Regions from separate parts of the Mesorhizobium sp. B1-1-5 genome, predicted to be linked through region 2. Evidence: riboswitches for the same ligand, from Rfam matches in the RefSeq annotation. Region 2 holds a riboswitch; the other holds the start of a gene.
The links. Region 2 has a riboswitch for S-adenosylmethionine ahead of FJ980_RS06260 (O-succinylhomoserine sulfhydrylase). Riboswitches for the same ligand answer to the same signal wherever they lie in the genome.
Positions count from the first base shown of each region.

Region 1: another riboswitch for S-adenosylmethionine. It lies ahead of FJ980_RS09030 (homoserine O-acetyltransferase); the one in region 2 lies ahead of FJ980_RS06260 (O-succinylhomoserine sulfhydrylase).

Region 1 covers NZ_VFWS01000017.1:28,780-44,195, reverse strand. Annotated here, with positions in the region: gene FJ980_RS09090 (ABC transporter permease) at 1-494, shown strand, start outside; gene FJ980_RS09085 (YdcF family protein) at 652-1,380, shown strand; gene FJ980_RS09080 (pyridoxamine 5'-phosphate oxidase family protein) at 1,377-1,997, opposite strand; gene FJ980_RS09075 (LysR family transcriptional regulator) at 2,099-3,001, shown strand; gene FJ980_RS09070 (1-acyl-sn-glycerol-3-phosphate acyltransferase) at 3,083-3,877, shown strand; gene FJ980_RS09065 (LysE family transporter) at 3,882-4,502, opposite strand; gene FJ980_RS09060 (aldo/keto reductase) at 4,586-5,533, opposite strand; gene FJ980_RS09055 (gamma-glutamylcyclotransferase) at 5,746-6,267, opposite strand; gene FJ980_RS09050 (DUF2125 domain-containing protein) at 6,385-7,383, shown strand; gene FJ980_RS09045 (sugar kinase) at 7,473-8,405, shown strand; gene FJ980_RS09040 (prephenate/arogenate dehydrogenase family protein) at 8,753-9,688, opposite strand; gene hisC (histidinol-phosphate transaminase) at 9,695-10,798, opposite strand; SAM riboswitch at 10,945-11,022, shown strand; gene FJ980_RS09030 (homoserine O-acetyltransferase) at 11,119-12,288, shown strand; gene metW (methionine biosynthesis protein MetW) at 12,347-12,961, shown strand; gene FJ980_RS09020 (Stf0 family sulfotransferase) at 12,910-13,713, shown strand; gene FJ980_RS09015 (glycosyltransferase family A protein) at 13,811-14,803, shown strand; gene FJ980_RS09010 (DUF1330 domain-containing protein) at 14,736-15,143, opposite strand.
Region 2 covers NZ_VFWS01000010.1:55,470-70,885, reverse strand. Annotated here, with positions in the region: gene FJ980_RS06295 (protamine-2 (modular protein)) at 1-262, opposite strand, end outside; gene FJ980_RS06290 (LysR family transcriptional regulator) at 365-1,354, opposite strand; gene chvE (multiple monosaccharide ABC transporter substrate-binding protein) at 1,648-2,718, shown strand; gene mmsA (multiple monosaccharide ABC transporter ATP-binding protein) at 2,905-4,437, shown strand; gene mmsB (multiple monosaccharide ABC transporter permease) at 4,434-5,729, shown strand; gene araD1 (AraD1 family protein) at 5,933-6,925, shown strand; gene FJ980_RS06265 (2'-deoxycytidine 5'-triphosphate deaminase) at 6,964-8,058, opposite strand; SAM riboswitch at 8,175-8,252, shown strand; gene FJ980_RS06260 (O-succinylhomoserine sulfhydrylase) at 8,309-9,499, shown strand; gene FJ980_RS06255 (ceramide glucosyltransferase) at 9,581-10,726, opposite strand; gene apaG (Co2+/Mg2+ efflux protein ApaG) at 11,068-11,460, shown strand; gene FJ980_RS06245 (Hsp33 family molecular chaperone) at 11,653-12,681, opposite strand; gene argF (ornithine carbamoyltransferase) at 12,806-13,717, opposite strand; gene FJ980_RS06235 (aspartate aminotransferase family protein) at 13,734-14,933, opposite strand; gene FJ980_RS06230 (GcrA family cell cycle regulator) at 15,291-15,416, shown strand, end outside.

The DNA of each region.
Region 1 (15,416 bases), on a different contig from region 2:
CAGCACTCGACGATCACCGCACCTGGGTCGACCGGCTGGTCGCCATGGCGCGCACGACCGTGACGATCGGCATTGCCGTTCTGGTGCTGATGCTGTCGGCAACCGTGCTGACGGTGGTGTTCGCCACGCGCAGCGCCATGGCCGGCAACGGGCACATCATCGAGGTGCTGCATTTCGTCGGCGCCGAGGCGCGCTTCATCGCGCGCGAGTTCCGCTGGCATTTCCTGGTCACCGGCATGAAGGGCGCGGCCGGCGGCGGCGCCCTGGCGATCGCCGTCTTCATCGTCTTTTCCTGGTGGTCGTCGCGCAACATGGCGACGCCCCAGGCCGACCAGGCAACCGCGCTGTTCGGCAATTTCGCCATCGGCTCAGCCGGCTATTTCGGCGTCGGCCTGATGGTGCTGGTGATCGGCGCGCTGACCGCGGCCACCTCGCATGCGACCGTCGTCGCCTATCTCAGCGACATCGACGTTCGCCAGCCAGATGCGGGCTGACCCATGAGATCAATCCGGAAACCAGCGCAAAGCGCTATAAACAAACAAGACAACGATCACACACGGGACACTTGCCGTAACGCAATGTGCGCCGTCTTACCTATCAACGGCTGCATTTCGGAGTTAACCATTAGAGGCTTTCAGGATTAACCTGAGGATGATGGAAGCGCGGGATTCGATCGAGACGGCTGGACGAATGCCGGCGATGCGCGTGCGCAGCGCTGCCTTCGCCGGGTTCGGTCGTTTGAGGCTCGCCCTGCGCGTCTGCGGTTTCGTGGTTCTCGCCGCGCTGGTGCTTTTTGCCGGCGGCTTCGGCTGGTTTGCCGACAAGGTCAGCCATATGACGACTCCGGCCAATCCGGCCAGGGCCGACGCCATCATCGTGCTCACCGGCGGGCAGTCGCGGCTTGACGCGGCGATGGAGCTGCTGGCCTCCGGCAAGGGCGAACGGCTGCTGATCAGCGGCGTCCATCCGTCGGCTACCAAGCGCCAGCTGCAGGCGGCGATGGGCGGCGACAAGCAGCTCTTTTCCTGCTGCGTCGATATCGACCGTGCCGCGCTCGACACCATCGGCAACGCCGAGGAAAGCGCCAAATGGGTGGAAAACCACGCCTATGGCAGCATCATCGTCGTCACCAACAACTACCACATGCCGCGCAGCCTGCTCGAGATGGGCCGGCTGCTGCATGGCGCGCGCCTCGAGCCTTATCCGGTGGTCAATACCAATCTCGGCAACGGGGGCTGGCTGACCAAGCCGGAGGCCCTGCGCGTGCTGCTTACCGAATACAGCAAATATGTGCTGTCTCTGGCGCGCGGCTTCCTGCCGCTTCGCACGGCACCCGAGGGCGTCACGCTCGCCGAAGCCTCGACGGTGGTCAAGAACTAGACTTCGCCTGGCGCGCTGTTGCGCAGGCGCGCAATCTCCTGCTCCAGGCCGGCGATGCGCCGGTCGCGCTCGGCAAGTGCGGCCGCGACATCCGCCGCCTCGAAGCGCTGCGGGATGTGCTGCGGGCAATTGGCATCCCAGGCGGAGACCGTGAACAGGATCGCCTGCTCCGGCCGCGCCTTGTAGTCCGCGGGCATCAGCTTCGCCGTCAGCTCCGGATCATTCTCGACGACACGCGCCCTGCCCCAGATCTTGATGCGCTGCCTAAGCATGTAATCGATCAGAAACAGGAAGGCCTGGTCATTGTCCTCGAGATTGCCCTGGGTGATGAACTGCCGATTGCCGGAAAAATCCGCAAAGCCGATCATGTGCTCGTCCAGCACCTTGAGGAAACCGGCCGGCCCACCGCGATGCTGGATGTAGGGCTGGCCTTCGGCGTTGGCCGTCGCCAGGAACACGCTGGTTTGCGCTTCGATGAAGGCGGCTAGATCCGGTGTGATGGTTGCCCGCCAGCCGCCGCGATGCTCGACGCGCGCATAGGAATCGCGCGACCCCTTGCGGGACTGGATGGCCTTGACGGTCGGCGTGAAGGCGACGTCGCTGGTGAATTCATTCATGCTGGCGCTCCGCGGACAGGATCGCACATCAATTAGGCTCTTCCGAAAACCGGATGTAGAGAGCATGTTTGCAATCTATCTTTCCATATTTCGGAAGAATAATGGACCGCCTCGACGCTATGTCCCTGTTCGTCGCCACAGTGGAGGCCGGCAGCCTTTCCGCTGCAGCCAAGCGCGCCGGCGTGCCGCTGCCGACGGTGAGCCGCAAGCTCTCCGAACTGGAGAAGCACTTGAAGACGCGCCTGCTCAACCGCTCGACGCGGCGGCTGACGCTGACCGATGCCGGCCAGTCCTATCTTGCCGCCTGCCGTCGCATCCTCGACGAGGTGAGCGAGGCCGAGCGCGATGCTGCCGGCGAATATTCGAGCCCGACCGGCGAGCTGGTCATCACGGCGCCGGTCGTGTTCGGCCGCCTGCATGTGCTGCCGGTGATCACCGGCTTTCTCGCCGTCTACCCGCAAGTGGATGTCCGCCTGACCCTGTCGGACCGGATCACCCAACTGGTCGAGGAGCATATCGATCTCGCCCTGCGCATCGGCGAGCTGCCGGATTCCGCCATGGTTGCAATCCGCGTCGGCTCGATCCGCCGTATCGTCTGCGCAAGCCCCGCCTATCTCGCCTTGCGTGGCACGCCGACGACCCCGCAAGACCTTGCCGGCCACGACTGTGTCACCTTCGAAGGTCTCGCCGCTCCCGCGGCATGGAGCTTCGGAACCGGCAAGACGGAAACGACAATCCCTGTTCGCTCGCGCCTGCAGATCAACACCGCCGAAGCGGCCATCGATGCCGCGATTGCCGGGCTCGGCCTGACGAAAGTGCTCTCCTATCAGGCCGATGCCGCCGTGTGCGCCGGCGCGCTGCGGCTGGTGCTGGAGCCGTTCGAACCGCCGCCCTGGCCGGTAAGCCTTGTTCATGCCGGCCAGGGCCGGCTGCCGGTCAAGCTGCGCGCCTTCCTCGATTTCGCCGCGCCGCGTCTCAAGGAACGGCTGACCAGGTCACTCTAGCGGCACCATTCGACAATGGCGGCGTTTCCTTTTTGCCGCCGCTTGGTGTAACCAACGCACACTTCCTCACGGGCCATTTGCATGCTCATCATCCGCTCGCTGGCGTTCAACTTCGTCTTCTATCTCAGCCTGATCGTCCAGATGATCTTCTGGACGCCTTTCTATTTCCTGTCGCCGCGCCACCGCGCCTGGTTCGTGCCGAAATTCTGGTCGCGCACCTCGATGTGGCTCTATGACAAGATCGCCGCGACGAAGAGCGAGATCACGGGTGTCGAGAACCTGCCCGAAGGCTCCTTCATCCTGGCGCCGAAGCATCAGTCCTTCTGGGATGCGATCGCCTTCTTCCCCTATCTCGACGATGCGCTCTACATCCTGAAGCGCGAGCTGACCTGGATCCCCTTTTTCGGCTGGTACATCTTGAAGATGCGCATGATCCCGGTCGATCGCGGCAGCCGCTCGAAAGCGCTGAAAGCGGTCGTTACCGCGACCAGGCAGGAGATGGACCGCAATCCGCGCCAGCTCATCATCTATCCCGAAGGCACCCGCCGCCCGCCGGGCGCCGAGCCGTCCTACAAATACGGCATCGTCGAGCTCTATACGCAGCTCGGCGTTCCCGTGGTGCCGGTGGCTCATGTTGCCGGTCTCTACTGGCCGCGCCGCAAGTTCCTGCGCTATCCGGGCACCATCAAGGCCCGCTTCCTGCCGCCGATCCCGCCAGACCTCGAGAAGGAGGAATTCATGCAGCGGCTGATCGGCGAGACCGAAGCGGCCTGCGACCAGATGCTTATCGAGGCGGCGCAGGCGCCGAACCCGCCGCCGATGCCGCCTACGGCGGTGAAGCGGCTGGCGGAGCTCGGCGTGACCGTAAAGACCTGATCCGCTATCGCAACACCGCCAGCGCAGTGGTCAGCACCAGCGTGCCGGCAAACACCAGATTGATGATCCGCGAGACCAGCGGATCGCGCAGGACGCGCGCGAACGCCGTTCCGGCGAGCAGCCACACCACGTGGATGGCGACGATCATCGCGGCAAGCACCAGCAGCCTGGTGGAGACGCCGAGCGCATCGGCCTGCGACGCGGCGCCGGCGAAAACGGCGGCGATCGCCACATAGGCTTTCGGGTTGGCGACGGCGAGCATGAAGCCGCCGAGAAAATCGGGCTTCGTCCCGGTGCTCCCGCGCTCCGCCAGTGGCGGTGCTGTCGCTATTCTGAAAGCGAGATAAAGGATGTAGGCGGCCGAAAGGATCGCCAGCACCGGCGCCACTCCCGGCACCGAGGTCAGCATGCCGAAAATCCCGCCCGCCACCGCCAGAAGCACGGCGATCGTGCCGAGCGCCACGCCAGACATGTAACCCAGGGAAGGACGCAGACCGAAAGCCGCGCCGACGGCGGTCACGCTGATGGTCGCCGGTCCCGGACTGCCCATGACGACAGTCGCGGCCACGATAAGCGCCAGCACTTGCTGCCAAGGCTGTGCCGCGCCCAGAACACCACCAGCCATGCCGAACCTCCTCCTGCCGCGATGTGGCAGGACTTAGGAGAGATCGTCATGGCCGTCTTGGACGTTCGTGCGCAGCGCCCGTCTCAGGCGCTGGCCCGGTCCAATGCCGCGATGTCGTCGGCCGAAAGCTTGAGCGACGCGGCCCGGATCAGGCTGTCCATCTGGGCCGGCGTGGTGGCGCTGGCGATCGGCGCGGTGACGCCCGGCCGCGCGATGATCCAGGCCAGCGCCACTTCGGCTTGCTTGGCCGAATGGCGCTCGGCCACGGCATCCAGCGCGGAAAGGATGCGCATGCCACGCTCGTTGAGATATTCGGCGACGTCTTCGCCGCGCGCGCTCTGGCCAAGATCGGCCTTGCCGCGGTACTTGCCGCTCAAAAATCCCTTGGCGAGGCTGAAATAGGTGATGACGCCGATATCCTCTGCCTTGCAGAGGTCGAGCAGCGGTCCGTCGAGCGACGAGCGGTCGTACAAATTGTATTCGGGCTGCAGCACCTCGTAGCGTGGCAGGCTGCGCAAGCTGGCGACGTCGAGCGCGGCGCGCAGCTGGCCGGCATCGAGATTGGAGCAGCCGGGATAGCGGATCTTGCCCTTTTCGAGCAGGCGCTGATAGGCGCCGAGCGTTTCCTCGTAAGGCGTGGCCGGATCCGGCCAGTGCGACAGATAGAGGTCGATTACATCGGTTTGCAGCCGCTTCAGTGAAGCGTCGACCGCCTTTTCGATATAGGCAGCGGAGAGGTCGCGCTTGCCCTGGCCCATGTCGGAGCCGACCTTGGTGATGACCACGACCTTATCGCGGTTGCCGCGGCTCTTCATCCAATTGCCGATGATGGTTTCCGATTCGCCGCCCTTGTTGCCGGGAACCCAGCGCGAATAGGCATCGGCCGTATCGACGGCGTTGAAGCCGGCAGCGACGAACCGGTCGAGCAGGTCGAAGGAGGTCTTCTCGTCGGCGGTCCAGCCGAAGACGTTGCCGCCCAGGACCAGCGGCGCGATGGAAAGGTCGGTACGACCGAGACGACGTTTCTGCAAGACTGATCTCCGTGATGCTGGAACGGGCCTGACGCCCAAGGATGCGATGCCGCTAAGCTAGGTCGTGCCCGGGCGAGGTCAAAGGCATGGTTTTGTTTTTTGATCGGACCAGAGCAATTCCAGCAAAAGTGCGCCGCGGTTTTGCGTCCGGAATTGCGTAAAAACAAAGAGATAGAGCATTGGAGGCGAAATTATTTCGCCGAAAATGCGCTTCACGAAGACGCGACCCGACGGCCCACCTCCTCCAGCCAGTGATCGCGGATGCCGAGCGCCTCGAGGTGATCGAGCGTGCTCAAGACATAGTCCTCGTTCCGCCCGGATTGGCCGACGGCGCCGCGAACGATCCTCGCCGCATGATCGGCATCGAGCGCGCCGGCATATTGCTCGTGCCGGCGGTCGACGATGTAGGCGACCGCCTCGACCGAGCCGCCGCCATCCAGCCGGACATCGAGAATGCGTTCGAGATAGACGCTGGTGACCAGCTCGCGCTCGCGCAGATAGGAAAGCACCTCGTCGCGCAGATTGCCGGGAACACGGTAAGCGAGGCCGACGCAGGAGCCTCCCCGGTCGAGGCCGAGCACCAGGCCCGGCCGTCCGCGCGTGCCGCGATGCACGAAGGAATAGACGCAAAGCGAGCGGCGATAGCCGTAAAGCCGGGCGCGGCGCGTCTCGACATGGGCAAATCCGGGCCGCCAGATCAGCGACCCATAGCCAAAAACCCAAAAATCGCCCATATCGCCAAGCCTGATCGCATTCGAGTGAACGACACCGCACCGCCAAGGTGCTTCTTCTGGCCCCCGCTGTTTGCGTATTGGTAAATGCCCGCTCGCCGGGTTAACGAGAGCCGCAGCATGACGTCAAGTGACGAGCGATCGCCCAAACTTCGCCGCCGGCTGTTCTGGCTTGCGGCGTTCATCCTCGTGCTGTTCGCCATTTACAGCGGCGGCTGGTTCTATCTCGCCGACAGGCTCAAGACCGAGGCCGATCAGGCGGTGGCGAGACTGGGCAGCAAAGGGATCGCAGCCGGCTGCGCCAACCTCGCCGTCAGTGGCTACCCAATGAGCTTCACGGTCTCCTGCGACAACATCGCCTATGAAGACGACGCCCGGAAGGTCGCCGCCTCCACCGGAAGCTTCAACGCCGTCGCCGGGATCGCCGGACCCTTGTCGCCGGTCGCCGACCTGCGCGGGCCGCTGAGAACGATGGCGCCCGGCATGCCGCCGCTCTGGATCGACTGGGACCGGTTGCAGGCCAATGTCAAAGTGTGGTGGCCGTTGCCAAGGAGCGTTTCCCTGCAGGCTGAAGGCCTGAACGGTCAGACCGATCCGCAGGACGACACGGATCCGATGCAATTGTTCAGCGCCGGCAAGGCGGCCGGCCAATTGCAGCCGGCCGGCCAGGACATCAACTATGTCGGCGGCTTCGGCGACCTGGAGATCAACGCGGATGCCATCGACGGACGCGTGCTGCCGGCGCTTGACGGCAGTGGCGACGTGACGCTGAAGAACGGCGTGGCGCTGATCGCAGCGCCCCCGAAGAGCCTGCGCGGCCAGTCGATCGAGATCGCTAAGCTCGACCTGTCGTCGGGTACGGCGCGCATCACCGTGTCCGGACCGGTCTCCGTCGACGCGGAAGGGCTGGTCGACGGCGACCTGACGATCAAGCTCAAGGACCCGAAAGCGGTGGCATCTATCCTTGCCGGCGCGATTCCCGAGCATAAAAGCGAAATCGAGCAGGGTTTTTCTGCCATTGCCATGCTTGGCAAGGAACCCTCCTTGCCGCTCAAGATCGTCAAGGGCAAGGCCTCGCTGGGCTTCATCCCGCTCGGCAAGATCAAGCCGCTTGAATAGAGCATGGTCCCGAACCGAAGGTCAGCGTAGCAAAAAGTGGGAACCGGTTTTCGGGTGAGACCATGCCGACTGAGAAGAGTAACGCAACGATGCCGCAGCCGGTCAGAGTGCTCAGCGTCGGCGCCTTCACCCTCGACACGATCCTTCGCGTCGAAACGCTGCCCGCGCATCAAGGCAAGTTCATCGCCAGCGACGGCGTCCAGATCGCTTCCGGCATGGCGACAAGCGCCGCCTGCGCCGCTCGGCGTCTCGGCGCGGAAGTCTCGCTATGGGCGAGCGCGGGCGACGATCCGGTCGGCGACCAGCTTATCGCCGACATTCAGGCCGAAGGTATCGACTGCAGCCTCATCCGTCGCGTCGCCGGCGCGCGATCGGCGCTGGCCGCGATCCTGGTGGACGCGCATGGCGAGCGCGTCATCGTCCCCTTCTACGATAAAAAGGCGCAAGCCGATCCCGAGGCCCTGCCGCTTGCCGACCTCTCCGGCTTTGACGCCGTGCTGGTGGATGTCCGCTGGCCGGGCGCCGCGGCGCTGGCTTTGGGCGCGGCCAGATCGACCGGCCGCCCGGCGATCCTCGACGCCGACACTGCGCCCGTCGAGGTGCTGGAGCGGCTCTTGCCCTTGGCCTCGCACATCGTCGCTTCCGAACCGGCTGCGCGCATCGTCTGCGGCCACGCGCTCGACCCCGAAAGCGCCTGCGCCGACCTCGCCTCGCGCACCGACGCCTTTGTCGCGGTGACCGGCGGCGCCGCCGGAACCTGGTGGCATGATCGGGCGACCGGGCGCATGCGCCATGTCGAGACGCCGAAGGTCAAGGCGATTGATACGCTCGCCGCCGGCGACGTCTTCCACGGCGCCTTCGCCGTCGGCCTCGCCGAGGCGATGCCCGTGGAAGAGGCCCTGCGCTTTGCCAGCGCCGCCGCGGCGCTCAAATGCCTGCGCTTCGGCGGCCGCCTCGGCGCGCCGGATCGGGCCGAGACGCTGGCGATGATGGCGGCGCACTGGCCGCCAGCCCAGGGCTAGAACGCAAGATTATCTCGGCCATTTCCGCGAAATCGGCACAAACGCCGGGGATTGGCTAAAGCCCCTCAACCTCGTCATTCCAGGGCGGAGCAGCCGCGAAGCGGCGTCGCGGAGACCCTGGAATCCATTCCGCGACCTGAGCCGTGGATGCAACGGAGCAGAATTCTGCACCGCAGCAGCGCTCGGAAGTCACGGAATGGATCCTCGGGTCTGCGCGCGTCGCTTCGCTCCTTGCTCCGCCTGTGGATGACGATCGCGACGGGTGTTTCGGCCAATCTTCAACGCATGCACCTGTCAAGGCTGGCCGAGCGGCAGGTCAAATCCACGCCGGCCAACCAGGGAAAAGCCTAGGGCTTGGCCGGGTGCTCGACCGCCTGGCGACCAAAATCCGGCACATCAATATCCTGGCCGGCCTCGATGATCGAGCGGCGGATGGCGCGGGTGCGGGTGAAGAGGTCGAACAGCTTCTCGCCGTCGCCCCAGCGGATCGCCCGCTGCAGCGAGGCCAGATCCTCCGAGAACCGCGCCAGCATCTCCAGGATCGCATCCTTGTTGTGCAGGCACACGTCGCGCCACATGGTCGGGTCGGAGGCGGCAAGACGGGTGAAGTCGCGGAAACCGGAAGCGGAATATTTGATGACTTCGCTCTTGGTCACCGCTTCCAGATCGTCCGCCGTGCCGACGATGTTGTAGGCGATGATATGCGGCAGATGCGACACGATCGCGAGCGTCATGTCGTGGTGCTGCGGGTCCATCGTGTCGATGTTGGAGCCGCAGCGCCGCCAGAATTCCGAAAGCGTATCGAGCGCGGCGGGATCGGTGCCCGGCAGCGGCGTGAAGATGCACCAGCGATTCTCGAAGAGATCGGCAAAGCCGGCATCGGGTCCGGACTTTTCCGTGCCGGCCAGCGGATGTCCGGGGATGAAATGCACGCCTTCCGGCACATGCGGCTGCATTTGCGCGATGACGGAGGCTTTGGTCGAGCCGACATCGGTGAGGATGGCGCCCTTTTTCAGCGCCGGCGCGATCTCGGCCGCGACCTCGCCGGACGAGCCGACCGGAACCGAGACGATGACGAGATCGGCGTCAAGCACCGCTTGGCTGGCGTCGGTGCTGTAGGAATCGCCAAGGCCAAGCTCCTCGGCGCGCCTCAGCGTCGATGCGCTGCGCGTCGCGATGGCGATATGGCGGGCCAGCCCTTCGCGGCGGATGACGCGGGCGAGCGACGACCCGATAAGGCCGATGCCGACCAGAGCTATTTTCTCGAACATCGGTGATGCCATGGCGTTCTAGCTTTTCAGGAAGGTCTTGAGCGCATCGATGACGCCGCGATTGGCTTCCTCGGTGCCGACGCTCATGCGCAGCGCGTTGGGGAAGCCATAGCCGGTGACGCTGCGCAGGATATAGCCGCGCGCGCTCAGATATTCGTCCGCGGCCGCTGCCGAATGCTTCTTGTCGTCGGGAAAATGGATCAGCACGAAATTGCCGACGCTGGGCGTGACGCGCAGGCCGAGCCCGGTCAGCTCGGCGCTGAGCCAGGCCAGCCATTTCTCGTTATGCGCCACGCTGCGCTCGATATGGGCGCGGTCGCGGATAGCGGCGATACCGGCCTCGATCGCTGTGGCGTTGACGTTGAAGGGGCCGCGAATGCGGTTGATCGCATTGACGATATGCGCCGGCCCATACATCCAGCCGATACGCGCGCCGCCAAGCCCGAGCTTGGAGAAGGTGCGGGTCATCACCACGTTTTCGGAACTGCCTGCCAGCTCGATGCCGGCCTCGTAGTCGTTGCGCCGCACATATTCGGCATAGGCCGCGTCGAGCACCAGGAGCACGTTCTTCGGCAAGGCCGTGTGCAGCCGGCGCACTTCCTGGAACGGCACATAGGTGCCGGTCGGATTGTTAGGGTTGGCGAGGAAAACGATCCGCGTCGCCGGCGTTACCGCGGCCAAAATCGCGTCGATGTCGGCGCGCTCCTCGGTTTCCTTCACCGCTACCGGCTTGGCGCCAGCCGCCTGGATATAGATTTTGTAGACCATGAAGGCGTGCTCGGTGAACACGGCCTCGTCGCCTGGCGCGAGATAGCTCTGCGCCAGCAGCCCCAGGATCTCGTCGGAGCCGTTGGAGCAGATGATGTTGGCCGGGTTCAGCCCGTGCACCTCGGCGATCGCCTCGCGCAGCCGGCGGGCAGAGCCGTCCGGATAGACATCGAGCTTCGCCGCCACCTCGCGCGCCGCCTCGATCGCCTTCGGCGAGGGCCCGAGGGGGTTTTCGTTCGCCGACAGCTTGTAGACTTTCGTCACGCCGGCCGGCGCGGTGCTTTTTCCCGGCACATAGGCCTCGATGTCCATGATGCCCGCGCGGGGCGTCGGACGGGGCTGATCCTGCTTCATGTCACAAATCCGTCGAGAAGGCCTTCAAGGCCGCAGCGGAAATACAGGCCACGGGCTGGAATGTCGAGTGGCGGCGCCTGGCACCCGCATCCGGTCGCGAGGGGGCCACCCGTTGACGAAGCGCGGCGCTGGTCCTAGAAGGATTGCCAGACTCCCGTGGTGATTTGGCCGGTCGGCTTGCAGCCACGTTAAACAACTCGCTAAAGGGCCGTTTGCAACCTGTAACCGGCTTTGCGACGGCAATGCCGGTTTTTTGTTGTCCGCTGCCGGCCGGACACCGCGTCGGGACGAGACCGATGCGGGACAGGATGAGGACGGACATGGCCGCTCAGCGCGCTGCAAGAACCAACGACGAGGCCGACCATCCATCGAGCCCGGTGCTGCAGTTCGGCCCCGACAAGCCGCTGAAGCTCGACGCCGGCACCTTTCTTGCGCCTTTCCGGATCGCCTACCAGACCTACGGCACGCTCAACGACGCGCGTTCAAACGCCATCCTCGTCTGCCACGCGCTGACCGGCGACCAGCATGTCGCCAACACCAATCCGGTGACCGGCAAGCCGGGCTGGTGGGAGGTGCTGATCGGTCCCGGCAAGATCATCGACACCAACCGTTTCTTCGTCATCTGCTCCAACGTCGTCGGCGGCTGCCTCGGCTCGACTGGTCCGGCCTCCACCAATCCGACGACCGGCAAGCCCTACGGGCTCGACCTGCCGATCATCACCATCCGCGACATGGTGCGCGCGCAGACGATGCTGGTCGATCATTTCGGCATCGAGAAGCTGTTTTGCGTGCTTGGCGGCTCGATGGGCGGCATGCAGGTTCTTGAATGGGCGGCGAGCCATTCGGAGCGCGTGTTCTGCGTCCTGCCCATCGCCACCGGCGCTCGCCATTCCTCACAGAACATCGCCTTTCATGAAGTCGGTCGACAGGCCGTCATGGCCGATCCGGAGTGGCATGGCGGCAAATATCTCGATTTCGGCAAGCGGCCGGAAAAAGGGCTCGCCGTCGCGCGCATGGCCGCTCACATCACCTACCTTTCGGAAGCCGCGCTCCACCGCAAGTTCGGCCGCAATTTGCAAGACCGCGAGGCACTGACCTTCGGCTTCGACGCCGATTTTCAAATTGAAAGCTATCTGCGCCATCAAGGCATGACTTTCGTCGACCGCTTCGACGCCAATTCCTACCTCTATCTGACCCGCGCGATGGACTATTTCGACCTTGCCGCCGATCACGGTGGGCGCCTCGCCGACGCCTTCGCCGGCACCAAGACGCGTTTTTGCCTGGTCTCCTTCACCAGCGACTGGCTGTTCCCGACCGAGGAGAGCCGATCGATCGTGCATGCCTTGAACGCGGCGGGCGCTTCCGTCTCCTTCGTCGAGATCGAGACCGATCGCGGCCACGATGCCTTCCTGCTCGACGAGCCGGAACTGTTCGCGGCCATCAACGGCTTCATCGCCTCCGCCGCCCGCGCCAGGGGGCTCAGCCTATGACCCCGACAAGTCGCGGACCTTTCGGACCGGGATCATGCGCCATGCAGGAGGCGAAGCCATGAGCGTCAATCGCGCCCAGCGTGTCGACCTCGAGGTCGTCACCGATCTCATCCCGGCCAATTCGCGCGTGCTCGATGTCGGCTCGGGCGACGGACTGCTTCTGGAACTCCTGCAGGAGACCAAGCAGGTCGACGGCCGCGGGCTGGAACTGTCGCAGCGCGGCGTCAACGAATGCGTGGCGCGCGGCCTTTCCGTCGTCCAGGGCGATGCCGACAAGGACCTCGAATTCTATCCCGACAAGGGCTTCGACTTCGTCGTGCTCTCACAGACCCTCCAGGCGACCCGCAACCCGAAGCTGGTGCTCGACGAGTTGCTTCGGATCGGCAACCGCGCCATTGTCTCCTTCCCCAATTTCGGCCACTGGCGCGTGCGCTTCTCGCTGCTGGTCAAGGGCAGGATGCCGGTCACCAAGGACCTGCCCTACTCCTGGTATGACACGCCCAACATCCATTTCTGCACCATCCGCGATTTCGTCAACCTGTGCGAGGAGCTTGGCGCGACCGTCGAGAAGGCGACCGCACTCGACGCCAACGGCCAGAAGATCGGCCTGTCGATGCCCTGGTGGTTCTGGAATTTTTTTGGTCAGCAGGCGGTGTTTTTGTTGAGGCGATGACGGAAATGCGTTTCTTTCGTCGGTCGCCGGCAGTGGTGGAAATCCCTCCGAACATTCGTTCTGAAATACGGGCGGGAATTCTCGTTTGCACATCGCCGCGCAGCGGTAGCAATCATCTTGCAGGTTTGATGGCTTCCGCCGGGCTGGGCCATCCGCTGGAATGGTTCGGCGGGCGACGTCTGCTAGAGCTGCCGGATTATCCGCGAGATCCCCGCGCCCAGCTTCTGCGTGCGCTGACACAGGGGCGGTCCTCTACCGGCGTCTACGCAATCAAGCTCTTTGCGAGCCAGTTCGCACAACTTGCCAAGAAGGTGAAGCTGCCAGCCAGCCTTCCGAATTTGAGTTATGTGCGGTTAACACGTGACGATCTGCTCGGCCAGGCGATCTCATGGGCACGTGCGCGTCAAACCCGCGAATTCCGATCCACCGAGATCAGTCATCTGCCGCCACGCTATAACGGCCGGGCAATCGTGGAGTCTCTGGATAAAATTCTGATGGAGAACCTCGCATGGGATGCTTGGTTCGCGAAGAACGGCCTGCTCTGCCTTTCCCTGACCTACGAGCAGATTCAGCGCGATCCGGCAGACAGCCTGACGAAACTCGCGCAGCTGGTGGATGTGGAACCCAACTGGGAAACCGACCTGCGATCGGGTCTCGAAATCCAGCGCGATGCAATCAATAAAGAATGGCGAAAGCGTTTCCTGTCCGAATATGCCGACCCGTCCAGCTTCCGATACCGAATGATAAGATAGCTTAACTGACAAATTCGCAGCGCATAATTGCATCCCGATCGTTTGACAGCATGCCGTCACGGCTATAGCCACTGGTTTGATTAACCGGTGTGCCGCGATGGCTGGACATCCCACCTATTCTATCGTCTTGGAGATGGAGAATGCCAAATCCATCGACTGGGACGAGATTGGCCTTGGCCTGAAGGCCTTGGCGCGCGAGATCGCCCAGGCTTCCGCTACCGGATTTTCGAAGCCGAAGGTCATAATCTCGCATGGCGGCGTCGAAACTGACGCAGTCTCACTGCGAAGCAGCATTGGAGCTGAAGCGCCACAACTGGAGCAGGTTGCCGATCTGGCCTTCGCGTCGTGCCCTGGCGGCAGATATTACGACCTCAAGAACAACGGCATTCCCTCGTGCGAAGGGAGCGTCCTTGTTTTTCTCGATTCCGATACAGTTCCGGAAAGGAACTGGCTCTCAACTCTACTGAAACCCTTCGTCGACCAGCCTGAAACCATCTGTGTGAATGGACACACCTATCTTTCATACGACGACTTCTTCTCGCGAACTTTCGCGTTGATCTGGTTTTTCCCGATGGCTGAGGGAGACGAGAGATTCGCCTCGAAGCGTGCTCTCAACGCCAACAACATCGCCTTCCGGCACGACTGGATATCCAGTCACCCATTTCCAGCCCACAACGGCTTTAAGGTCTCGTGCACGTTGCTGATGCACCAGCTTTGGAGCGAAGGCCACAAGATAGTCAACGTGGACGCACGCGTTCACCACTACTCGCCGCGGGGCTGGGGGTTCTTCTTTTGGCGCGCGCTGGTAACCGGCAGGGACGCCGATCGAAAATTCGTCGAGCTTCATGCACCTGGCAGAGCTCAGCGTATCGTCAAATCCTTCACGCGCTGGGGGACTATGTCTTGGCGCACGATCCGGCGAGTGACAGGCCATGCGCGGCAGACCGGCATGCCGTTCTGGCAAATCCCGTTTGCTGTCATTGTCGGACTGGCGTTCTATACGCTGGCGTTTTTCGGCCATTTCAGCCTGGCGGCCGGCCTTGTTCGCGACGAGGTCGAAATGGTGCCGGACCATATCGGGCACAGCTAACGTCAATCTTTTCCCGCTGGCCAAGCACATCCGTAGCATTGTGCGGATGCTCGACGCCGTCGACGAAGATCACGTCGGACTGCGAGTTCTCGGTGCGCAGCGAAAGGATCGCCTGATAGGCCGGTGAATTGTACCAGTCCCGCACATGCTGCCTGCCGGGGAATTCGATGACGATCAGGTGCCCGGGCCAGCTGTTCTCGACGACCTCGACGTCGCCGCCATGGACGACGAACCGCCCGCCGAACGGCGCCAGGGTGGCGTCTATCGTCTCGAGATATTCGACTATCCAGGGCCCCGGGGTGACTTGGCGCATATGGGCAACGGCGTAAGCGGTCGTGATCCTGCTCCTTGATGAAACAAAGCCGATCGCTCGGCTTCTTGGAGATCACCATGCGGGAACCAGGTAATTCGGTCGATTACCTCAGACGTCATCGGGACAAAGCCGCCCGTTGGTTCGTGTTGGCGGGCCGCCGAACTAACAGGAAGGCCAGTTGTGTTGCCATCAGACCGCAATGTTGCGGAAAAACCGCCAATTTCGGCATTTCTGGGCCGGCCTGGCGTGACACAAAGGTGGCTTTTCTGTAGCGTCGGCCGCAAATCAGAGGTGGACACG
Region 2 (15,416 bases):
GGCAGACCCTTCTCCAAACGTGGCGCCGGCGGCGGCGGTAGTACCGATCACGGTAATACCGACGGCGGTAGTACTGGGCTGGCTGCAGCAGATCGGCCTGGTCATCCTCCTCGTAGATGGCCGGATCCGGCTTGTCCAATTCATCCAGAATTCCGTTGCCTTTGGGGATGCCGGCAACGGCCTTGCTGGGTCCGGCCAGGCTTGCAAGCGCTGCCGCCCCCGCAACGCCAAGCATTCCGGTGAGAAACAACCGACGTTCCATAAAAACCTCCCGAGCTGTTGGGCACGGCAGCCCTTCCTCACCCGTAACGGGCTTCAGGGAGCGGCCGATCGGTTTGAACGTGCAAGTAGCATTCTCGTTCCATTAGCCCACCTCGCGCAAAATGAAGTCGTGCAGCATCTTGGCGGCGGGCGAGAGCGCGCGGTTCCTGACCGTGATCAGGCTGTAAGGCCGGACCTCGATGTCGAACTCGGTCTGCACGACATCGATGGCGCCGGCCAGCCCATCGCCGCCCTGGATGAACTTGGCGACCTGGATCGAGACCGGCGCGATGGCGTCGGACTGCGCCACCATCACCAAGGTGAGCAGCAGCGAAGAGGTGTTGAGGATGCGGTCGGGCAGCGGAATGTCGCGGTTCAAGAAGTTGCTTTCCATCGCCTGGCGCAGCGGCGAGCCGCCGGACTGGAACACCCAGTCATAGGCCGCGGTGTCTTCCAGCCGCACCATCCTGCCGCTCGCCAGCGGGTGGCCGCGGCGCACGATGAGGCAGGCCTTCTCGACGCCGATGACACGCGATTCGAAAAGCCGCGGATTGAGATCGTCCGGGATGCGGGCGATGATGAAGTCGTGGCGCGAGGCGATCAGCTCGCGGGCGAGCACGTTCGAGGTCTCGACCTGCATGGTGATCTCGATACGCGGATAGATGCGGCGGATCTCGCGGATCGCCGGCACGGCCAGCTCGATCGCGGGCGCCGTCACGGCGCCGAGAAATACGGAGCCGCCCTTGCCGGACTTGAGCTCGGAAATCTCACGATCGACCTCCCGCATCTCGAGCAGGATTGAGCGGGCGCGCCGGGCGAGCGCCTGGCCGTAAGGGGTCAGCGTCACGCCGCGCGGCAGCCGCTCGCACAACTTCACGTCGAGCACCGCTTCCATCTCGGCGATCATGCGCGAAGCGGCCGGCTGGGAGATGTTCATGACCTGGGCGGCGGCGCTCACCCGCCCGTGATCGTCCAAGGCGGCAATCATGCGCATGTGGCGGAGACTGAGGCCGCTGCGCAGCAACGTCTCGCCATCCCCCGGCAATTTCTCGTAACCACCTGAAATCGCATCGGGATCGCGCAACGCCGCCATGGTTTTCGGTCTCCTATGCGGGTTTCTATCGATCGCTTAAGCCATACCAGTCATGATATAGCAACCAACAAAGATCGCATTTGACAGTTATGTCAAAGCGACCCACCCTCCGCGCGTTCCGATGCGCAGGGATCGGCGACGAGCGAAATCGTATCGATTGAAACTGCGCCGCGGGGCCGATTGGGAGGATACCGGAGATCGATAAAGCCGACAGTGGCGCGCCAGCGCACCTGCTCGACTGCGCGGCCCGCGAAGCCCCGAGGTGTCGCGTCCATCAACCAGGGAGAGTAATCGTGAAGATCATCAAGACGCTGGCCGCCATCGCGGCCCTTGGCATTGCCGCCACGACCTATTCGGCGCACGCCGCCGACAAGGGTCTCGTCGGCGTGCTGATGCCGACCAAGACCTCGCAGCGCTGGATCAACGACGGCGACGCCGTCAAGTCCCAGCTCGAAGCGCTCGGCTACACCGTCGACCTGCAATATGCGCAGGACGACATCCCGAACCAGCTCAGCCAGCTGGAAAACGAAATCACCAAAGGCCCGAAGGCGCTGATCATCGCTTCGATCGACGGCACCACCATGGCCGACGCGCTGCAGAAGGCCAATGATGCCGGCGTCGTCACCATCGCCTATGACCGCCTGATCAAAAAGACCCCGAATGTCGACTACTACACCACCTTCGACAATTTCGGCGTCGGCGTGATCCAGGCGAACTCGCTGGTCAAGGGCCTCAAGGAGCGCTTCCCGAACACCAAGCCGTGGAACGTGGAGCTGTTCGGCGGCTCGCCGGACGACAACAACGCCTTCTTCTTCTACAACGGCGCCATGTCGGTCCTGCAGCCGCTGATCGATGACGGCTCGATCAAGATCAAGTCCGGCCAGATGGGCATGGACAAGGTCGGCACCCTGCGCTGGCTCGCCGCCACCGCCCAGGCGCGCATGGACAACCTGCTCTCGGCCAACTACTCGGACGGCAGCCGCGTCGACGGCGTTCTGTCTCCCTATGACGGCCTGTCGCGCGGCATCACCGCCTCGCTGCGCGCCGTCGGCTACGGCACGGAAGCCCAGCCTTGGCCGATCGTGACCGGCCAGGACGCCGAGACCGCCTCGGTCAAGCTGATCATCTCGGGCGAGCAGTACTCGACCGTGTTCAAGGATACCCGCGAGCTGGCCAAGGCCACCGTGCAGCTGGTCGACAAGGTGCTCTCCGGCGGCAAGCCGGACGGCCTCGACACCAAGACCTACAACAACGACGTCAAGGTCGTTCCCTCGATCCTGTTGACGCCGCATGAGGTCGACAAGTCGAACTACAAGGAACTGGTCGTCGACTCCGGCTATATCAAGGCTGAAGAGCTGAAGTAATCCGATCTCAAAAGAAGGGGTCCTGCGCGACCGCAGGGCCCCTTTTCGTTCGCAAGCGACCCCGGTATTGTTTTTGCCGGCTACCGCAGCGCCATATGCCGCCACGGCATGAGCGAACTGCGGCATGTTGATTTCGCGCAAGACGCTTTCCGCGAGTGGAAGGCCTGCGCCAGGGAGCAGATCCTGATGGCCTCGACGATTTTGGAGATGCGCGACATCACCAAGACGTTCCCCGGCGTGAAGGCGTTGTCGAACGTCAATCTCAGCGTCGAGGAAGGTGAGATCCACGCCGTCGTCGGCGAGAACGGCGCCGGCAAGTCGACACTGATGAAGGTGCTGTCGGGCGTCTATCCGTCCGGCACCTATGAGGGCCAGATCATCTTCCGCGGCCAGGAATGCAATTTCAAAGGCATTCACGACAGCGAGCATATCGGTATCGTCATCATCCACCAGGAGCTTGCCCTGGTGCCGATGCTGTCGATCGCGGAAAACATCTTCTTGGGCAACGAGCACGCCACCTACGGCGTCATCGACTGGGACGCCAACGAGACGCGTACCGGCGCCCTGCTGAAGAAGGTCGGGCTCAAGGAAGACCCCAAGACGCTCATCACCAATATCGGCGTCGGCAAGCAGCAGCTGGTCGAGATCGCCAAGGCGCTGAGCAAGGAAGTAAAGCTCCTGATCCTCGACGAGCCGACGGCCTCGCTCAGCGAGAAGGACAGCCAGGCGCTGCTCGACCTTCTGCTCGAGTTCAAGCGCCAGGGCATGACCTCGATCCTGATCTCGCACAAGCTCAACGAGGTGAACCGCGTCGCCGACAAGGTGACGGTGATCCGCGACGGACGCACCATCGAGACCTTGCCGAGGAAGGACATCTCGGAAGACCGCATCATCACCTCGATGGTCGGCCGCTCGCTCGACGACCGCTACCCGCCGCGCGAGCCGAAGATCGGCGACGTCATCTTCGAGGTGAAGGACTGGTCGGTCTACCACCCGATCCATGCCGACCGGCAGGTGATCAAGAACATCAACCTCAATGTGCGCAGGGGCGAAGTTGTCGGCATCGCCGGGCTGATGGGCGCCGGCCGGACCGAATTCGCGATGAGCCTTTTCGGGCGCTCCTACGGCCGGCACATCACCGGAGAGGTGTCGCTGCGTGGCAAGCCTATCGACCTCTCATCAGTGAGCAAGGCGGTGGCAAGCGGCATCGCCTATGTCACCGAGGACCGCAAGACCTACGGCCTCAATCTGATCGACCACATCAAGCACAACGTGACCTTGGCCAACCTGTCCGGCGTTTCCAGCCGCGGCGTCATCGACGACATGCGCGAGATGAGCGTCGCCAACGACTACCGCAAGAAGACCAACATCCGCGCCTCCAGCGTCTACCAGCTGACCGGCAACCTCTCGGGCGGCAACCAGCAGAAGGTCGTGCTGTCGAAATGGCTGTTCGCCGATCCGGAGGTTTTGATCCTCGACGAGCCGACCCGCGGCATTGACGTCGGCGCGAAGTACGAAATCTATACGATCATCGCGCGCCTTGCCGCCGAGGGCAAAGCGATCATCGTCATCTCGTCGGAAATGCCCGAGCTGCTCGGTATCTCCGACCGTATCTATGTGATGAACGAAGGGCGTATAGTCGGCGAAATGGCTGCAAGCGACGCAAGCCAGGAAAAAATCATGCGCGCCATCGTTCGCGGAGAAGGAAAAGCATCATGAGCACAGAAAGCGCTCCCGCGCCGCAAAGCGGCCTCGCCGAGGACGTCAAGCAGCAGGGCCCGCGCGTCGCCGTCTCGGCGCTGACGACGAACCTGCGCGAATACGGCCTGATCATCGCGCTGATCGTCATCATGCTGTTCTTCCAGTACACGACGTCGGGAACGCTGTTCAAACCGGTGAATCTCAGCAACCTGGTGCAGCAGAACTCGTTCATCATCGTGATGGCGCTCGGCATGCTCCTGGTGATCGTCTCCGGCTATATCGACCTCAGCGTCGGCTCGGTCGCCGGCTTCATCGGCGCGCTGGCGGCGATGATGATGGTGATCTGGCCGCTCGGGATATTCTCGAATCCGCTGGTGGTCTCGATCGTCTGCCTGTTCGTCGGCGCCCTGATCGGCGCGGCGCAAGGCTACTGGATCGCCTATCACAAGATACCGAGCTTCATCGTGACATTGGCGGGCATGCTGATCTTCCGCGGCATCTGCCAGGCGCTGCTCGGGGGCGGCTCCTCGGTCGGCCCGTTGCCCGACAGCTTCAAGGCGCTGAGCTCCGGCTTCATCCCGGATGTGATCGGCCCGCTGACGCTGGTCCCGCCGACGGTCAATGCCGCCGGCAAGACGATCGTCGGCAGCGGACTGACGCTGCATATGACGACGGTCGTGCTCGGCCTCGTCGCGGTGCTCGCCTACGCCTATTTCGGCTTCAGGACGCGGCGCAAGCGCGAGCGGCATGGCTATGAGGCGGAGCCCTTCCCGCTGTTCGTCGTCAAGACGCTGGTTGGCGGCGCGCTGGCGCTGTTCCTGGTCTTCCAGTTCGCCAGCTACAGGGGCCTGCCGGTCGTGCTGCTGGTGATGGGCGTGCTGATCTCACTGTTCGTCTTCGTCACCAAGCGCATGACCATCGGCCGCCGCATCTACGCCATGGGCGGCAACGCCAAGGCCGCACAGCTTTCGGGCATCAACACCGAAAGGCTGACCCTGATGGTCTTCATCAATATGGGCGTGCTGTCGGCACTGGGCGGCCTGATCATCGCGGCGCGCCTCGGCCAGGCCGTGCCGGCGGCGGGTCTCGGCAGCGAGCTCGACGTCATTGCGGCCGTCTTCATCGGCGGCGCCTCGGCAATGGGCGGCGTCGGACAGGTGATCGGCGCCGTCGTCGGCGGCTTCATCATGGGCGTGATGAACAACGGCATGTCGATCATGGGCGTCAATGTCGACTGGCAGCAGGTGGTGAAAGGCCTGGTGCTGCTCGGCGCCGTCATCTTCGACGTCTACAACAAGAACAAGGCCTGAAGACCTGAAGCGGACTTAAGAAGGCATACGGGTTTCAGATCGCGAAGCTGCCGGCAACCCGTCGGCGCCAAGAAGTCCAGGCAAGGACCGGGCTCGCGAGCGCAATCCGGACGAAGAATTTCAACCGTGGCGCGGATTTCTCCGCGCCGCGCCGGTCAAGGTTTGCCCGCGGGCAGCCAGGCAAGATGAGAGAGGGTTCAAACATGCTGATCTCCCAGATTCTCGACGACGCCGAGACGATCCGCGTCGTCGCCCGCAATGGCGGCGGCAAGACCAGGGTCATCAACGGCGCGCGCAGCGTCTATTCGCTGGCGATGGAGGCCGCGCGGACGGGCACGGGCCTCGAAGCATTGATCGAGCGCAAGGGCTATGGCGAGACGGTCGATCTCGACGCCGCCTACAAGAGGGGCAGGCTGGTCTCGCCGATCAACCATCCGGATCCCGCGCATCTGCATCTCACCGGCACGGGGCTGACGCATCTCGGTTCCGCGGCGACGCGCGATTCCATGCACAAGAAGCTCAGTGACGGCGAAGAACAGCTCACCGATTCTATGAAGATGTTCCGCATGGGGCTCGAAGGCGGCAAGCCCGCCAAGGGACAGGTCGGCGTGCAGCCGGAATGGTTCTACAAGGGCAACGGCACGATGGCGGTGGCCCCCGGCGCTCCCCTGATGTCGCCTGCCTTCGCGCAGGACGGCGGCGAGGAGCCGGAGATCGCGGGCATCTATGTCATCGGCGATGACGGCGCGCCGTTCCGCGTCGGCTTCACGCTGTCGAACGAGTTTTCCGATCACGTGACCGAGCGGGTGAACTATCTGTTCCTCGCCCATTCCAAGCTGCGCAACGCCTCGTTTGGCCCCGAAATCCTGATCGGCGACCTGCCGGCCGACATCCGCGGCGCATCGCGCATCTGGCGCGACGGCAAGCTGCTCTGGGAAAAGCCGTTCCTGTCGGGCGAAGCGAACATGTCGCACACCATCGCCAATCTCGAGCACCACCATTTCAAATATTCGGCCTTCCGCCAGCCGGGCGATGTGCATGTGCATATGTTCGGCACCGCGACATTGTCCTTCGCCGATGGTATCAGGACCGAGGCTGGCGATACTTTCGAAATCGAGGCGCAGGATTTCGGCCTGCCGCTGCGCAATCCGCTGGAGATCGAAAAGCCGGTCAAGGTGGCGGTGAAGGCGCTGTGAGGTAGGGTGATCTCCCCACGAGGGGGAGATCAGCAGCTTCAGCGCGCTGCGCGAAAATGCTTGGAGAGCTTCAGGCCCTGCGCCTGATAGTTCGAGCCGAGTTCGGTGCCGTAAAGCGCCTGCGGGCGCTTCAGCATATGCTCGTAGACGAGACGGCCGACGATCTGGCCGTGGTCGAGGATAAAAGGCACCTCGTGGCTGCGCACTTCGAGCACGGCGCGGCTGCCGCTGCCGCCGGCGGCGGAGTGGCCGAAGCCCGGATCGAAGAAGCCGGCATAATGGACGCGGAACTCGCCGACCAGCGGATCGAAGGGTGTCATCTCGGCGGCATAGAGCGGCGGCACATGCACAGCTTCTCGGCTGACCAGGATATAGAATTCGTCCGGATCGAGCACCAGTTCGCCGGCGCCGCTCTTGTAGATCGGCTCCCAGAAATCGACGACATCCTGCGCGGCACGCTTGTCGACGTCGACCAGGCCGGTGTGGTGCTTGCCGCGGTAGCCGACGAGGCCGTCCTTGTCGCCGTCAAGATCGATGGAGAGCGCGATGCCGCCGCCTGAAATATTGGGCGGCTCGGTGGCGACCAGCATCTCGGCGCGGTGAAGGTCGCGCAGCTCGCTTTCCGAGAGCACCGCGTTGCCGGTGCGGAAGCGGATCTGCGACAGCCGCGAGCCGGCGCGCACGACGATCGGGAAGGTGCGCGGGCTGACTTCGAGATAGAGCGGCCCGCGATAGCCGGCGGCGATCTTGTCGAACTCGTGGCCACGATCGGTCATGACGCGTGTGAAGATGTCGAGGCGGCCGGTCGAGCTCTTCGGATTGGCCGAGGCGGATACGTTCGCCGGCAGCGCCAGGCTCTCGAGCAGCGGCACGATATAGACGCAGCCGGTTTCCAGCACCGCGCCCTCGGCAAGGCTGATCTCGTGCAGCTTCAGCCGCTCGAGCTTGTCGACGACCCGATGATCCGGACCCGGCAGGAACGAGGCACGCACGCGAAACGCTTTGTCGCCGAGCCTGAGATCGAGGCTGGCCGGCTGGATCTGGTCGGCGTCCAGCGCGCGCGGCGACTTCAGCGCCTTCGCCTCGAACAGCGCTGCGATGTCCTGATCCGGAAGAATGCCTGTTTGCCGCAAAGGCTGGCTCCGTTCACAAGGCCGGGCTAGGATCTAAGCAGGCTCTTGCCGCCCGGCTGGTACAAACCTCTTAATGAAGCCGGCAATTGACGCAAGCGCGGCGCGGGTCTAAAGGGTCGTTATCCCGTGGTGATTTGGCCGGTCGGCTTGCAGCCACGTTAAACAAGTCGCTAAAGGACCGTCGAGCCGCAAGGCTATATGGACCGGTTGCGACTTCGCGGCCGGTTTTTTTGTGTCTGAAAGCAGGGCTATGAGCACCAAGAAGCGCAACTGGAAACCTCAGACGGCACTCGTGCATGGCGGAACGTTGCGTTCCGGCTTCGGCGAGACATCGGAGGCGATGTATCTCACCCAAGGCTATGTCTACGAGACCGCGCAAGCGGCGGAAGCCCGCTTCAAGGGTGAGGAGCCGGGCTTCATCTATTCGCGCTACGCCAACCCGACCGTCGACATGTTCGAAAAGCGCATGTGCGCGCTGGAAGGCGCCGAGGATGCCCGCGCCACCGCTTCCGGCATGGCCGCGGTAACCGCCGCGCTGCTCTGCAGCGCCAAGGCCGGAGATCATATCGTCGCGGCGCGCGCCCTGTTCGGCTCCTGTCGCTGGGTGGTCGAGACGCTGGCGCCGCGCTACAGCATCGAGGCGACGCTGGTCGACGGCACCGACATCGCCAATTGGGAAAAGGCGATAAGGCCGAACACCAAGCTATTCTTCCTGGAAAGCCCGACCAACCCGACGCTGGAGGTGGTCGATATCGCCGCGGTCGCCAAGCTCGCCAATTCGATCGGCGCCAGGCTGATCGTCGACAATGTCTTCGCCACGCCGCTGCAGCAGAAGCCCTTGCTGCTCGGCGCCCATATCGTCGTCTATTCGGCGACCAAGCACATAGACGGCCAGGGCCGCTGCCTCGGCGGCGTCATCCTGTCGGACAAGAAGTGGATCGACGAGAACCTGCACGACTATTTCCGCCACACCGGTCCCAGCCTGTCGCCCTTCAACGCCTGGACGCTGCTCAAAGGCCTGGAGACGCTGCCGCTGCGCGTGCGCCAGCAGACCGAGAGCGCCGGCAAGATCGCCGACTTCCTTGCCGGCCGACCGGAGATCGCCCGTGTCATCTATCCGGGTCGCGCCGATCATCCGCAAGCGGATATCGTCAAGAAGCAGATGTCGGGAGGCTCGACGCTGATCTGCCTCGACGTCAAGGGCGGCAAGCAGGCGGCCTTTGCCTTCCAGAACGCGCTCGACATCGTGCTGATCTCGAACAATCTCGGTGACGCCAAGAGCCTGATCACCCATCCGGCGACGACGACACACAAGAACCTGAGCGACGAGGCCCGCGCCGAGCTCGGCATCGGTCCAGGCACGCTGAGGCTCTCCGTCGGCCTGGAGGACACCGATGATCTGCTGGAAGACGTCGAACAGGCGCTGAAGGCAGCAAAATAGAAGGCTGAGAACGCCGCGGCCGGAACCTTCAGAGCCGCAATTCCGGACGGAAAACCGTTTCACACTTTTCCTGGAATTGCTCTAGGCGAGCTCCTCCAGCTCGGTCATCGCCTTGGTGCGGATGGTCATGGCGTTGCCGCGCCATTCGACGGCGCCGCCGAACCAGGCGCGCGCCCAGATGGCCGGCAGCAGGGCATCGCGCACGATCATCGCGGTGACGCTGCGCGGCGACAGGTACCAGCCCTTCGCAAAGGCTAGCAGCCATTCCGGCAGGTAGGCGATCGCCAGCACGCCCAAGGCCGTCGTGGGCAGGCTGACGCCGGCGCTTGCCGCCGCAATCAGCGCCAGCAGCAGCGGCACCGCAGCACCAGTCAGGATCTCCGGTGCGAAGAACAGCGGAAAGGTCACCCGGCGCAGCCGCGCCCAGCGCGCTTGGCGCGACCAGATCTCGGCGAAGCTGCGCAGTCCAAGCGGCTGCTCGAATGGCGAGGCGACGAGGTTGACGTTGAGCCCCAGGCCGTTGACCAGCTTGGTGGCCGCTGCGTCCTCGGCGATCTCGGCGGCCAAGGCCTGGATGCCGCCATTGGCGTCGAGCATCGGCTTGTTCCACAGCATGCTCTTGCCCTGGGCGAAGCCAAGGCCAAGCGCCTCCCCGGCATATTGCCAGCGCGCCTGCAGCGTGTTGAGGAAGGCACATTCGACCTCGGCCCAAAACCCGTCCGGCCGCGAGCCGATCGGCGTCGAACAGACGAGGCCGGTATCCGGCCGCCATGCCGCCATCAGGTGCTGGACATAGTCTCTCGGCATCAGCACGTTGGAATCGGCGAGGATCACCCAATCGTGTCCCGCCGCCTGCCAGCCCTTGACGCAGTTGTTGAGCTTGGGATTGGCGCTGACGCGATCGTCGCCGATCAGCAGCCGCGCAGGAATTTTGGGGTGGCGCGCGATCGCCGCGTCGATCAGCTTGACCACCGGGTCTTCGGCATGCGCGACGCAGAAGATCAGCTCGTAGCGCGGCCAATCGAGCGAAAAGGCGCGCTGCAAGGTCTCCGGCGTGAACGGCTCGACGCCACGCGACGGCACGATGATGGAGACCGGTGGCCGCGCACTGGAGGGCGGCGCCATGACATGCCGCCGCTTCAGCCGCGACGAGGCGAGCAGGATGCTGGCGAGATTGAAGGAAAGAAGCGCTGACGAAGCCAGGCCGGCTGCGATAGTCAGTTCCATCGAGATCTGGTCACTCCCGATGGAGAGTTTCACCGTTTCACGCAAACGGCGACCCACTCCATCTCCTTGTTTTCACGCGATTCCGGACGGAAGGCTACGGCGAAGGCGCCGAGCCTAACCGCTCGCGCTTTTCCTGGAATTGCTTTAGGCCGCACGCGACCGTTTCAACTGTTACAGAGCGTCCGAGTCGCCCGGCATGTTTGTGCACACCAACATTGTCATGTGTCACTTAAATGACATTGTTTTTCGGCACCTGCGCTTACAAGGCTGACAGGATGGTCGGCGCTGCGTATCAAGAGCGGAGCGTGACATATGTTCCGCGGCGGCAACCGGAGTGGCCCATGTATCGCGCAGTGACGCGCAACATCGAAGTGCTGGTCAGGCCCTTCTATCTGGAGGACCGCTCCGATCCGTCCGAGAACCGCTATGTCTGGGGTTATCAGGTGACGATCGACAACCGCTCCGACGAGTTCGTGCAGCTTGTGTCGCGCTACTGGCACATCACCGACGGCCAGGGCCGGGTCGAGGAGGTGCGCGGCGCCGGCGTCGTCGGCGACCAGCCGGAACTCAATCCCGGCGACAGCTACCAGTACACCTCGGGCTGCCCGCTCTCGACGCCATCAGGCATCATGGTCGGCCATTACACGATGCGCAACGGCCGCGGCGAGACGTTCGATATCGCCATTCCGGCTTTCTCGCTCGATATGCCGGGGACAAGGCGCACGGTGAATTAGCGTTTTTCTGCCGTCTCTATACGGGGAGAAATGCCCGGCAGGGCAATGAGGGGCGGCGCCGGGCTTCCGAGATTTTCCTTGAGGCGGACAACAGCTTCGCTACGGCGGACGCTATCACGGCCAACGTTGGCGCCGCCCCTCATCCGCCCTTTGGGCACCTTCTCCCCGTGGAACGGGGAGAAGGAAGAGCGCTTACTTCGCGAATTCAGCCGGGTCGAAGTCGTATTGGGTCGAGCAGAACTCGCAGGCGACATGGATGCCGCCCTCTTCGGTCGAGTCCTTGATCTCCTCAGCCGAAAAGCCTTCGAGAATGCCGCGGATCTTGTCGCGCGAGCAGGAGCACTGGTCGGCGACAGGGACGCCGCGGAAAACGCGCACGCCGTGTTCGTGGAACAGCCGGTAGAGCAATCGCTCGGCGCCCACCGTCGGGTCGATCAACTCGGTCGGCTCGATCGTGCCGAGCAGCGCCAGCAACTCCTGCCAGGAATTGTCGGCCGGCTGGTCCGCGACGTCACGCGGATCGCCGTCGCCGCCGGAAATATCGGGAACGCGCATGCGCTCCGGCGATTGCGGCAGGAATTGCGCCAGAATGCCACCGGCGCGCCACTGCTCGCGCGCGCCGGCCGGGCCGGGCGTGACCAGCTTGGCGACCGACATCTTGATATCGGTCGGGATCTGCTCCGACTGCCGGAAATAGGTGCGCGCGGCGTCCTCGAGCGAGGTGCCGTCGAGCTGGACGATGCCTTGGTAGCGCTGCGTATGCGGGCCCTGGTCGATCGTCAAGGCCAAGACGCCGTCGCCGAGCAGCGTCTGCTGCGAGGTCTCGCCGGCGGCGGTCAGCGCCTGCAGCCGGTCGGCATCGAAGCGCGCATAGGCGCGCAGCGCATGCGGCGTGGTGAAATCGGCCACCAGCATGTCGACCGGACCGTCGGTGCGGGTCTGCAGGATGAACTTGCCTTCGAACTTCAACGAGGTGCCGAGCAGCACGGTGAGCACGCAGGCTTCCGCCAGCAGGCGGGCGACGGGCTCAGGGTAATCGTGGCGGCTCAGAATAGCGTCGAGCATCGGCCCGAGCTGCACGGTGCGGCCGCGCACATCGAGCGGCGCGACCTCATAAGGCACGACATGATCGTCGCCGGCGAAGCCGAATTCACCGAGTTGGGGTTTATGCTCAGCCAAGGTCTGGGTTTCCAACATGACAATACTCCGGGGCGCAGCCATGCCGCCCGGTGAGCCGCATGCGTCGAAGCGCGTTCAATTTACGTGATGGCCCGCAAATAGGCATCACATGTCCCCAGATCAAGTTGAGCCCGATCGGGCCGGAAGCGGTCAGGTCCAGCCCTTCTCACGCGCCCAGACACCAGGCCAGCACAGCCTTCTGGGCGTGCAGCCGGTTCTCGGCCTCGTCGAAGACCACCGAATGCGGCCCGTCGATCACCTCATCGGTGACCTCCTCGCCGCGATGCGCCGGCAGGCAGTGCATGAACAATGCATCGGGCTTGGCCTTTGCCATCAGCGCCGCATTGACCTGATAGGGCAGGAAGACGTTGTGGCCGCGGGCGCGATGCTCCTGGCCCATGGAGACCCAGCTGTCGGTGACGACGCAGTCGGCCTTGTCGACGGCTTCCTCGGCAGACCTGGAAAACCGAACCTTGCCGCCATTGGCCTTCGACCAGTCGACATATTTCCCGAAAGGCTCGCTGCCTTCCGGCACCGCGACATTGAGGTTGAAGCTAAAGCGCGCCGAGGCCTCCAGGAGCGAATGCAGCACATTGTTGCCGTCGCCGGTCCAGGCGAAAGTCTTGCCGGACACCGGACCGCGATGCTCCTCAAAGGTCATGATGTCGGCCATGAGCTGGCAGGGATGCGTGTCGTCGGTCAGCCCGTTGATGACCGGAACGGTGGCGTTCTCGGTGAGCTCCAGCAGCCGGTCGTGCGAGGTGGTGCGGATCATGATGGCGTCGACATAGCGCGACAGCACTTTCGCCGTGTCGGCGATCGTCTCCGAACGGCCGAGCTGCATCTCGGTGCCGGTCAGCATGATGGTCTCGCCGCCGAGCTGGCGCATGCCGACATCGAAGGACACGCGCGTGCGCGTCGACGGCTTATCGAAGATCATGGCCAGCACCTTGCCATCGAGCGGTTTTGAACGCTCACCCGCCTTGAGCCTGGTCTTTCGCGCCACCGCGTCGTCCAGCATGATGCGCAGGTCGCCCGCGGAAACGGCGGACAGATCGGTGAAGTGGCGAACACTCATCGGCAGGTTCCAGAAATTATTTGGCGGCTTCGGCGGCAATCGCGTCGGTCAGGCGCTTGGCGCCGCCGCGAATGCGCTCCAGCGCCTCGCCGATCTCCTCGTCGGTGACGGTGAGCGGCGGCAGGAGGCGGATGACGTTGTCGCCCGCCGGCACGGCAAGCAGGTGCTGGTCGCGCAGCGCCATGTTCACCTTGGCGTTGGGCATGGCGCATTTCAGGCCGAGCATAAGGCCGGTTCCCCTGATTCCCTCGATGACGTCGGGGAATTCATCGGCCACCGCCGCAAGGCCCTGCTTCAGAAGCAGCGCCTTGCGCTGCACGTCCTCGAGGAAGCCGTCGGCCAGCACCACGTCGAGCACGGCGTTGCCGACGGCCATCGCCAGCGGATTGCCGCCGAAGGTGGTGCCGTGCACGCCGGCCGTCATGCCGGTCGCCGCCTCGTCGGTGGCAAGGCAGGCGCCCATCGGGAAGCCGCCGCCGATGCCCTTGGCGATCGCCATCAGATCGGGGGTGACGCCTGACCATTCATGCGCGAACAGCTTGCCGGTGCGACCGATGCCGCACTGGACCTCGTCGAAGATCAAAAGCAGGCCGTGCTTGTCGCAGAGTTGCCGCAGCCGCTTCAGCGATTGCGTCGGCACCGGGCGTATGCCGCCCTCGCCTTGCACCGGCTCGATCAGGATCGCTGCGGTCTCCGGCGTGATCGCCTTCTCAGCGGCGTCGATGTCGTCGAAAGCCACCTGGTCGAATCCCTCGACCTTCGGGCCGAAGCCTTCGAGATATTTATACTGGCCGCCGGCGGCGATCGTCGCCAGCGTGCGGCCGTGAAAGGCACCCTCGAAGGTGATGATGCGGAAACGCTCGGGATGGGCCTTGACGAATTGATAGCGCCTGGCCGTCTTGATGGCGCATTCCAGCGCCTCGGCACCGGAATTGGTGAAGAACACCTTGTCTGCAAAGGTCGCCTCAGCCAGCCGCTCGCCCAGCCGGCGCTGTTCCGGGATCTCATAGAGGTTGGAGACGTGCCACAGCTTGGCAGCCTGCTCGGTGAGCGCCGCGACCAGATGCGGATGGCTGTGGCCCAGCGAATTCACCGCGATGCCGCCGGCGAAGTCGAGATATCGCTCGCCCTTGTCGGTGACCAGCCAGGTCCCCTCACCGCGGTCGAAAGCCAGGGGTGCGCGAGCAAAGGTCTCGTAAAGCGCCGAACCGCTCATTATATGCGTCTCCGGAACCGGAAATCAAAAAAGCCGCCAATGCGGCGGCCTTTGCGGCTTATCATGGTTTTCGGCCATGAAGTCAACGAAAACGTCGCGCACAAGCGCGTGGCAAGCCCCTGACGCCACGCCGGCTCATAAGTAGGCCGGCAAGTTGGGGAAAACCGAAAAAACCGAATCATGTTGCCCTGGGGACTCTTGTCACCGAGTCAGCGCATAAGGTATTTGTAGTCGAGAAATAACTAGATTTCGTGCGGCGGACCTAATCACCCGGTATATGTGGTGTTGTTTGCCCGGCGAGAGCCGGGGGCGGGAAAGGATTCTGACTGCCGCACGCCTCAGCAGGAGCGCGGTCTCATGAACTGGACTGACGAGCGAGTCGAACTTCTCAGGAAATTGTGGTCGGAGGGTCTGAGCGCCAGCCAGATCGCCGCACAGCTCGGCGGGGTGAGCCGCAACGCCGTCATCGGCAAGGTGCATCGC